DNA from 2 places in the Mesorhizobium sp. M1322 genome. Region 1 is predicted to be linked to the other one. Evidence: predicted binding sites of a transcription regulator. Region 1 holds the regulator's gene; the other holds the start of a gene.

What was found. The regulator LexA, encoded in region 1, represses DNA repair genes until DNA is damaged. The targets are predictions, from matches to a motif close to TGTTCNNNNTGTGTTCNG.
Region 2: the regulator LexA is predicted to act here: its motif matches at 3,887-3,904, upstream of recA (recombinase RecA).

Annotation. Positions count from the first base shown of each region.
Region 1 is NZ_JAMYLP010000027.1:16,463-21,664, reverse strand. Features, by position in the region: gene gltX (glutamate--tRNA ligase) at 96-1,520, opposite strand; gene NKH12_RS12870 (ComEC/Rec2 family competence protein) at 1,623-4,079, shown strand; gene lexA (transcriptional repressor LexA) at 4,073-4,810, opposite strand; gene NKH12_RS12860 (molybdopterin molybdotransferase MoeA) at 4,915-5,202, opposite strand, start outside.
Region 2 is NZ_JAMYLP010000073.1:23,501-28,702, forward strand. Features, by position in the region: gene alaS (alanine--tRNA ligase) at 1-2,441, opposite strand, end outside; gene recA (recombinase RecA) at 2,666-3,763, opposite strand; gene NKH12_RS22720 (carbohydrate kinase family protein) at 4,038-4,976, shown strand; gene NKH12_RS22725 (TfoX/Sxy family protein) at 4,996-5,202, opposite strand, start outside.

The DNA of each region.
Region 1 (5,202 bases):
CGCCCGTAATTGGATTTGCGTGCCAAATTGGGCCAGGACCTAATGTTGCACTGCGAAACCTACCTTTCAATGCCAATCTTCTTGGGCCAGTTTTGCTAATCGATTTGATCCGCTATGCGCGCCAGGCTTTCCTCGCGACCAAGCACGGCAAGCACATCGAACACGCCGGGCGAGGTGCTTTTTCCGGTGAGTGCGGCGCGCAAAGGTTGGGCCACAGCGCCGAGCTTATGGCCGCCGGCCAGTGCATATTCGCGGATCGCAGCCTCCGCCGCTTCGGCCGTCCAGTCGCCTGAAATCGCGTTCAGCGCCGCGTGCGCGCCCCGCAGGATCTCGCGCGCCTCACCGCCCAGCAATGCAGCCGCCTTCTCGTCGATCGGCAGCGGCCGCACGGCGAACAGGAAGGCGGCACCATCGGCCAGCTCGACCAGCGTCTTGGCGCGCTCCTTCAAGCCTGGCAGCGCAGCGAGCAACTGCTCCTTGCGTATCTCGTCGAGGCGCGCTGCGATCGCCGGGCCGCCTTCGAGATAGGGCAAGGTGTTGATGAAGATACCGAGCAATTCGTCGTCATTCATGCGGCGCATGTGCACGCCGTTCAGCGCCTCGAGCTTGGCGAAGTCGAAGCGGGCGGCTCCCTTGTTGACATCGCCGATGTCGAACCACGCAATCAGGTCGGCGATCGACATGACCTCGTCGTCGCCGTGGCTCCAGCCGAGCCGCGCCAGGTAGTTGAGCAGTGCCTCGGGCAGGTAGCCCATGGCACGATAGGCTTCGACGCCGAGCGCGCCGTGCCGCTTCGACAGCTTGGCGCCGTCGGCGCCATGGATCAGCGGGATATGCGACATCGACGGCACGTCCCAGCCCATGGCTCGATAGATCACCATCTGGCGGGCGGCATTGGTCAGATGATCGTCTCCGCGGATGATGTGGGTGATGCCCATGTCATGATCGTCGACGACGACCGCATGCATATAGGTCGGATTGCCGTCCGAGCGCAGGATGATGAAATCGTCAAGATCCTTGTTGGGGAAGCGGACTTCGCCCTGCACGAGGTCATGCACCACCGTCTCGCCGTCGGCCGGAGCCTTGATGCGGATCGCGCCCTTGGCGCCGGCCGGCGCCTCCGACGGGTCGCGGTCGCGCCAGCGGCCGTCATAGCGGGGAGGCAGCCCCTTGGCACGCGCGCTTTCGCGCATCGCCTCCAGCTCGGCCCGCGTCGCATAGCAGTGATACGCCTTGCCGAGCCGCACCAACTCCTCGGCGACGGCGCGGTGGCGCGGTGCGCGCTCGAACTGCGATACCGGGTCGCCGTCCCAGGTGAGGCCGAGCCAGGAGAGCCCGTCGCGGATGGCGGCGGTTGCCGCATCGGTCGAACGCTCACGATCGGTGTCCTCGATGCGCAGCAGCATCGTGCCGCCAGTGTGTTTCGCATACAGCCAGTTGAACAGCGCCGTGCGCGCTCCGCCAATATGCAGGAAGCCGGTGGGCGAGGGGGCAAAACGGGTGACGACCTTGTCGGACATGGAACTCTCAGGCAAGCGCAGGAAACGGATGTGATTGCGCGGACTTTCGCGCGTCGCGCGTTCATGTAGCATAGGAGGTCAAGGGCGCAAGGGGCAGACCCGATGGCTGGACCAGGCCGCGGCGTGGACGAGAGCGAGGGCGCGATCACAAGCGTCAGCGAACGATCGCTGTTTGCCGACGTTCCCCACGCCGAGCCGCTACCCGCTCCGCTGCCTGCGTCGCAGCCGGGCATTCAGCCTCCTTCGCCGGACCGCGCCGCGCCAACACCGGCTCCAACACCCGGGCCTGTCATTCGTTTCCGCCGGCAGCTCAGCCGTCTTTCACCATCCGGTATCCGCAACAGCGTGGCCTCGGCAGCCGGCTTGGAACTAGACCGCGGCGTCGCCTTCCTGCTGGTGCCGGTTTTTCTGGCATGCGGGGTGATCGTTTATTTTTCGCTTGCCGTCGAACCGGACTTTCCGCAGCCCATTGCCGTCGTGGTTCTCACGGCATTGTGTGCAGCGGTGACGCGCTCATGGCGCAAGACGCATTTGTGCTTCATGGCAGCGTTGCTGTGCGCGCTTGGTGTGCTCGCCGCCAAGGTTGAAACCTGGCGCGCGGGAACGCAGATGCTCGGTTCGGAAATCCAGACCCAGCTCACCGGCCGTGTCGTCAGGCTCGACCAGATGGCGAACGGCCGGATCAGGCTGACCATCGACGTGATGTCGACGGCCCGGCCGACACTGCGTTATGCGCCGGAACGTGTCAGGGTTTCGGCACGCAAAATTCCCGCTGAGATGACCGCAGGCTCGGTGGCAACCGGCTATGTGAGGCTTCTGCCTCCGACTGGCCCGGTTAGGCCGGACAGTTATGACTTCTCCTTCGACAGCTATTTCGCCGGTATCGGTGCCAGTGGCTTTTTCCTCGGCAATCCGAAGATCGTCGTTTCCGAGGATGCGCCGTTCGCCGCGCGCCTTTCTTCCTCGATCGAAAAGGCGCGCGAAACCATTGCCGACCATATCAGGGACAGCATTGGTGGCGCCGAGGGGGAGATTGCCGCCGCGCTGATCGTCGGCGTGCGTGCCGGCATTCCCGAAGAGATAAACGAATCGATGCGGCGCACCGGCATCTACCACATCATCTCGATTTCCGGCTTGCACATGGCGCTTGTCGCCGGCACCATCATGGGATTGCTGCGCGGCGCCTTTGCGCTGTTTCCCGATTTTTCGTCACGCCGGCCGGTCAAAAAATATGCGGCTGCTGCCGCACTCCTTTCCATCGCGGCCTATCTCATTTTTTCCGGTATCGTGGTCGCGGCTGAGCGCAGCTTCATCATGCTGGCGGTAATGCTTGTTGCCGTGCTGTTCGACCGGGCGGCACTCACCATGCGCAATCTGGCGATTTCTGCCATCGCCGTCATCGTCGTGTCGCCGCACGAGGTGGTCGGCCCAAGCTTCCAGATGTCCTTCGCCGCGACTGCTGCTCTCGTGGGTGCCTATGCCGGCTGGTCCGACTATCGTGCCGACAAGGCCACGGCGCCGCCACAGCGACGGTCACCGGTCGTTTTCGTCACGCGGAAACTCGCCGCTGGGACAGGCACCATCGCAATGACCTCCATCATTGCCGGCACCGCCACCGCGCTCTTCGCCATTTGGCACTTCCAGCGCGTCTCGCCGCTTAGCCTGTTCGCCAATCTGGCGGTCATGCCGATCGTAACGGTCGTCATGTTCCTGGCCGTCCTCAGCGCCTTGGCAATGCCTTTCGGCTTCGACGGACCTTTCCTCTACATGATGGGCAAGGGGCTGACGGCCATGATCGCAATATCGGGATGGATTTCCGAGCGTTCGCCGGTCGATGCAGTCGGACTTATTTCGTTGCAATCGGTGCTGCTGGTGACGGTCGCCCTGGTCATCGCCACGATGGCGACGACATGGTTGCGGCTTGCGGCACTTCCCTTTGCGCTTGCCGGCCTGCTGACGATTTCCGAGACGCGCACGCCCGACGTGCTGATCTCGGAGGATGCGCATCTGGTGGCGTTGCCGATCGGCGGCGGCGAATTGGCCGTCAACCGGGTGCGCTCGAACGAATTCACCACCGACAACTGGAAACATGCGCTGGTTTCAGCGACCATTGTCGAGCCCGAGACATTCGAAAAAGGAGACGTGCGGTTCGACATCGCCGACCCGGCCGACCTGCCGCCGGGAGCGCCCTTCTACTGCACTGCCGGCCTGTGCCTCGCCCGGCATCCGTCCGGCGCGATCATCGCGCTCGCCGACAACCGCAAAACCGCGCGGTCAGCCTGTGCCTTTGCGGATCTGATCGTCATCGACGACGCCACAGCCTATTACAATCCCTGCCGCAATCCGCTGGTCCTCGTCGTCACCAAACGGCAGCTCGCTCGCATGGGCAGTGCCGCCGTCTTCTTCGATCCGCTATCGGCGACGACGCGCGCAGAAATCCGTTTTGCCGTCAGACAGCCCTATAGACCCTGGCATGAGCAGCGGAGATTTTCGCGCGAGGCGAAGGGCCTGCCGCCATACCGCAGGGCCGAGAAACCCAAAAAGCCTGCCGCTCAGTAACGCCGGATTAGTCCGACGAGCTTGCCTTGCACCTTGACCCGGTCCGGCCCGAAGATACGCGTTTCATAGGCCGGATTGGCGGCTTCAAGTGCGATCGAGGCGCCCTTACGGCGGAACCGCTTCAGCGTCGCTTCCTCCTCGTCGACCAAGGCGACGATGATCTCGCCAGGCTGGGCGGTGTCGGCGTTGCGGATGATGACCGTGTCGCCGTCGAAAATGCCGGCCTCGATCATCGAATCACCCTTGACCTCCAGCGCGTAGTGCGTGCCGCCGGTGATCATGTCCGGCGGCACCGAGATCGAATGCGTCTGGTGCTGGATCGCATCGATCGGTACACCGGCAGCGATGCGGCCCATCACCGGGATGGAGACGGTGGCAACGACGTCGTCATCATTGCCGGCCGCAGGCATGCGTGAAGGCGCCGGCTTGATCTGTCGCCCGAGGCTGCCCTGCCCAAGGCTGCCCTGAATGACGCTCGGCGAGAATTTGCGCGCCGCATTGAGGCCGGGCGCGATCGAATCGGGCAGGCGCAGCACCTCCAGCGCGCGGGCGCGGTTGGGCAGGCGGCGAATGAAGCCGCGCTCCTCCAGCGCCGTGATCAGCCGATGGATTCCCGACTTGGAGGCGAGGTCGAGCGCTTCCTTCATCTCGTCGAACGAGGGCGGAATGCCGCTTTCCTTCAGCCGCTCGTGGATGAACATCAGCAGTTCGTGTTGTTTGCGTGTCAGCATCGCGACCCCCAACAGAATCAGAAAAACAAACCCAGAACAAACACTATCTGTTCCAGTTGTGTTCCGCAACCGTTTAAAGTTTAATGAATGTGTTGACGTTTTGTTCAGCGTAGCATCAGCACGCTGCAGGCGGCGCCCGTCGCGGCTGGGGGAGCGAATGGCTCGCGCACGATCAGCCCGTTGGCGTCGGCCAGCATTTTGAGCATCGAGGAATCCTGGATGCCGAACGGGGTCGCCAGCAGCGTGCCGGCTTCTTCACTCACCACGGCGCGTACATAGTCCTGCCTGAGATCGTTGGCCGGCATGGCAGCGCCGAGCCGCGCCTGACGCATGTCCTGCCGGAAGGCGCGGCCGCCGAGGCGCGCAAGCAGCGGCTTCAGAAAGAGCTGCGT
Region 2 (5,202 bases), on a different contig from region 1:
ACGACGCCGGAGCCGAGCGACTTCTTGCCGGCATCGGCCAACGGTTTCAAATCCTTTGGCGAGACGCCCGATACCGCCTTGCCGAGGAAGCCGACACCGGCAATGGTCTCGTTCTCGGCAGGCACGCCGGCTGGCGAGCGGTCGCCCAGCGCCAGCTTCTTGCGCGCTTCGGTCAGCTCCTTCTCTAGCTTCTTGCGCTCGTCGAGCAGCGCCTCGACGCGGGCCGGCACGTCGGCTGGCGAAATCTTCAGCGCCGCCGCGACCGCCTTCAGCCGCTTGTCCTGCTCGTCGAGATGCTTTCTGGCCGCCTCTCCGGTCAGCGCCTCGATGCGGCGCACTCCAGCGGCCACCGCACTGTCCGACACCACGCGCACCAGACCGATATCGCCGGTCGCCCTGACATGCGTGCCGCCGCAGAGCTCGACCGAATAGGGTCGGTTGGCCTTGGCGCCATGCAAGCCCGTGCCCATCGAAACGACGCGCACTTCATCGCCATACTTCTCGCCAAACAGCGCCATGGCGCCTTCGGCAATGGCATCGTCAACCGACATCAGCCGCGTGGTGACCGGGCTGTTCTGGACGACGATCTCGTTCGCCATCCGCTCGACCTCTTCGAGCTCGTCGGGCGAGATCGGCTTGTTGTGCGAAATGTCGAAGCGCAGACGCTCGGGCGCGACCAGGGAGCCCTTCTGCGCGACATGGGTGCCCAGCACCTCGCGCAGCGCTTCGTGGATCAGATGCGTCGCGGAATGGTTCGCGCGCAGCCTGGAGCGGCGCGCATGATCGACCTTCAGCTCGACAGTCGCGCCCGTGTTGACCGTGCCGTTGACCACCTTGCCGAGGTGCACGAATAGCCCATCGGCCTTCTTCTGCGTGTCGGAGATCTCGATCGAGAACCGTTCGCCCGAAATGACGCCGGTATCGCCCATCTGGCCGCCGGACTCGCCATAGAACGGCGTCTGGTTGACGACCACGACAACGGCGTCGCCCTTGGCGGCGCTGTCGACGATCTTGCCGTCCCTGACCAGCGCCTGGATGAGGCCTTCCGCCTGCTCGGTCTCGTAGCCGAGGAATTCGGTGGCGCCGTTCTTCTCGCGCACCGGGAACCACACCGTTTCGGTCGCGGCCTCGCCGGAACCAGCCCAGCTCTTGCGCGCCTCGGCCTTCTGCTGCTCCATCGCATTGGTGAAGCCGGCAAGATCGACCGAGATATTGCGCTGACGCAGCGCGTCCTGCGTCAGATCGAGCGGAAAGCCATAGGTGTCGTAAAGCTTGAAGGCTGTCTCGCCATCCAGCATGTCGCCGGAGCCCAGCTTTTCCGTCGCCTCAGAAAGCAGGCCCAAGCCGCGCACCAGGGTCTTGCGGAAACGGGTTTCCTCAAGCTTCAGCGTCTCGGTGATCATCTGTTCGCCGCGCACCAGTTCCGGGTAGGCCTGGCCCATCTCGCGCACCAGCGCCGGCACCAGCCGCCACATCAGTGGATCACGGACGCCCAAAAGCTGCGCATGGCGCATGGCGCGGCGCATGATGCGACGCAGCACGTAGCCGCGGCCTTCGTTGGACGGCAGCACGCCGTCGGCCACCAAAAAGCAGGACGAACGCAAATGGTCGGCGATGACGCGGAACGATGCGACGGTGTCCCCATCCGGACCGCGGCCGAGCGCGGATGACGCAACGTCGACCAAGTGACGGAACAGGTCGGTCTCGAAGACGCTCTCCACCCCTTGCAGAATGGAGGCCATGCGCTCCAGGCCCATGCCAGTGTCGATCGACGGGCGCGGCAGGTCGATGCGCTCGTCCTTCGTCACCTGTTCGTACTGCATGAACACCAGGTTCCAGAATTCGAGGAAACGGTCGCCATCCTCCTCGGGGCTGCCGGGAGGGCCGCCCCAGATGTGCTCGCCACGGTCGATGAAGATCTCCGAGCACGGCCCGCAAGGTCCGGTGTCGCCCATTGCCCAGAAATTGTCCGAGGTCGGAATGCGGATGATGCGATCGTCGGAAAAGCCGGCGATCTTCTTCCAGTAGCCGGCCGCCTCGTCGTCGGTGTGATAGACGGTGACCAGCAGCTTGTCCTTCTTCAGCCCAAACTCCCTGGTGATCAGGTTCCAGGCAAGTTCGATCGCGCGCTCCTTGAAATAGTCGCCGAACGAGAAATTGCCGAGCATCTCGAAGAAGGTCAGGTGGCGCGCAGTGTAGCCGACATTGTCGAGGTCGTTGTGCTTGCCGCCGGCGCGGACACTCTTCTGAGCGGTCGTGGCACGCGAATAGGGCCGCTTTTCCAGGCCGGTGAAGACGTTCTTGAACTGCACCATGCCGGCGTTGGTGAACATCAGCGTCGGGTCGTTGCGCGGCACCAGCGGGCTCGACGCGACGACCTCGTGACCCTCCTTGCGGAAATAGTCGAGGAATGTCGACCGGATCTCGTTCACGCCACTCATGAATAATACTGCCTTTTAGCTTTTAGAGAGAGCCGTCGGCCCGGCCGACGGCAAATGGACATGGCCTTTTAGCCGCCGAGTTGCACCCTGTCCAGAAACACGGAATTGGGCCAATTTGCGGGGCTTGCCGGGTCATCTCGGCGCGCCCCCGCCGAAACGCAAACCGCCGGCGTAGGCCGGCGGTTCGAAACGCAACAATACAGAACTCGATTACAGCCTGAAGCCTACATGGCGCCCGCTTCGTCCTCGAAACCATCGTCTCCGCCTTCGGAACCACCGTTCTCGAGGAATTTCTCGGCGATCAGCCCGGCATTCTGCCTCAGCGCCAACTCGATCTCGCGCGCCGTGTCGGGATTGTCGCGCAGGAACAGTTTTGCGTTCTCGCGGCCCTGGCCGAGCCGCTGCGAATTATAGGAGAACCAGGCGCCCGACTTCTCGACCACGCCGGCCTTGACGCCGAGGTCGACCAACTCGCCGGTCTTGGACACGCCCTCGCCATACATGATGTCGAATTCGACCACCTTGAAGGGCGGTGCCAGCTTGTTCTTGACCACCTTGACGCGGGTCTGGTTGCCGACGACCTCGTCGCGGTCCTTGACCGAGCCGATGCGGCGAATGTCGAGGCGCACCGAAGCGTAGAATTTCAGTGCGTTGCCGCCGGTCGTGGTCTCGGGCGAACCGAACATGACGCCGATCTTCATGCGGATCTGGTTGATGAAGATGACCATGGTGTTGGAGCGCGAGATCGAGGCGGTCAGCTTGCGCAGCGCCTGGCTCATCAGCCGCGCCTGCAGGCCGGGCAGCGAATCGCCCATCTCACCCTCGATTTCGGCGCGCGGCGTCAGCGCCGCGACCGAATCGACCACCAGCACGTCAATGGCGCCGGAACGCACCAGCGTGTCGCAGATCTCCAGCGCCTGCTCGCCGGTATCGGGCTGCGAAATCAGCAGGTTTTCGAGATCGACGCCGAGCTTGCGGGCATAGACCGGATCGAGCGCGTGCTCAGCATCGACGAAGGCGCAGATGCCGCCTTTCTTCTGGGCTTCGGCCACCGTGTGCAGCGCCAGCGTCGTCTTGCCCGAGCTTTCCGGCCCGTAGATCTCGACGATGCGGCCGCGCGGCAGGCCGCCCACGCCAAGCGCGATGTCGAGGCCAAGCGATCCGGTCGGCACGGTTTCGATCTCGACGACCTGCTCGTTTGCGCCGAGCCGCATGATCGAGCCCTTGCCGAAGGCACGCTCGATTTGCGACAGCGCCGCATCCAGAGCCTTTGATTTATCCACTGCTTTGTCCTCTACAAGCCGCAAAGAATTCTGAGCCATGATACATCACCCCTTGGTCGTCAATGAAGGCCGGACAGTCCGTAATCCTTATCAATTTGTACCGTTTTTGTTCTGGTCTGGCAAGGGGCGATATCCAATTGAAAAACAAACAATATCCGGATTTGTTCTTTTTTTGTTTCGTGTTTTCACCCCAGGATGTATCCCGCTTCACCCGTAGGATTCTGCTGGGCATCTTCCGAATCGCGCCTCCGGTTGCCGGGTTCCGCCTGACAACCTAGTCTCACCCGGCAACAGCAAAGGTCATCTCGCCGGCATGATGAAGTCGCCGACAATCCTGGCCGTGGGCGGCGCCTATATCGAGCGGCGCGGCCAAGTTTCGGGCGCCTTCGTGCCGGCGGCGTCAAATCCCGGCACGATGCGCGAGGCTGTCGGCGGTGCCGTCTTCAATGCGCTGCGCAGCGCCGTGCGCCGCGGCGTCTCCGGTTCGCTGCTTTCGGTGCGCGGCGGCGACGGTCTGGCCGATACGGTCTCGCGCGCCATCGCTGCGGCCGGCATTGCCGATCTGTCCGTAGTGTTCCTCGATCGCACGACGCCGAGCAATACGGTGCTGGTCGACGGCGATGGCGCTCTGATCGCCGGCCTTGCCGACATGGCGCTCTACGACCTGGCGCTTCCCAAGCAGATCCGCCGTGCCAAGGTGCGCGAGGCGATCAGCACCGCCGATGCGGTCCTGTGCGACGCCAACCTGCCGTCGACGGCGCTGGAGCGGCTGGTGGCGCTTGCCGCCGGCAAGCCGGTCTTCGCCCTCGCCGGTTCACCGGACAAGGCGGTGCGACTCGCGCCGGTGCTCGGCAGCCTGGCGATGGTCTTCATGAACCGGCATGAGGCCTTCGCACTCGCCGATGTCGGTATCGACACGGCGGAGCGAGATATCATCGACTGCCTGGGGCGCGCGGGCCTCAAAGGCGGCGTGGTGACGGCGGATGACGGTCCGGTGCTGGGTTTCGACGAAGCCGGCGCCTTCTCGATCCTGCCGCCGAAAAAAGTCGCGGACGGCGCCGCCGATGCGCTGGCGGGCGCAACGGTTGCCGCCCTGCTGCGCGGCCTGACGCTGCGCGCGGCGCTGCGCGACGGCGTTGCCGCGGCAATGCTCGCGATCGAAAGTGCCGGGCTTGTGCCGGTCTTAACGGCGGCAGACTTTGCCGACGCGCTGGCCCTTGTGCCCGAGCCGCAGAAAATTGGCATGAGCTGATGACCAGTGGAGAGGCAGCCTATTTGCCGGCACGCAGCCCCGCTTCATAGGCCCGGCGTGCCCAGACCGCCATCTCATCCGGATCGTCGAAAGCGCTGTCGGGAATGCTCCAATACGGCATAGACACCAGCTTGCCGTGCCGCGAGCCGGTGTAGGTCCACTGCGTGCAGCCGGCCGCTTCGAATTCCGGCGCGCTTTCCGCGTCGGCCTTCAGCATCAATTCGCC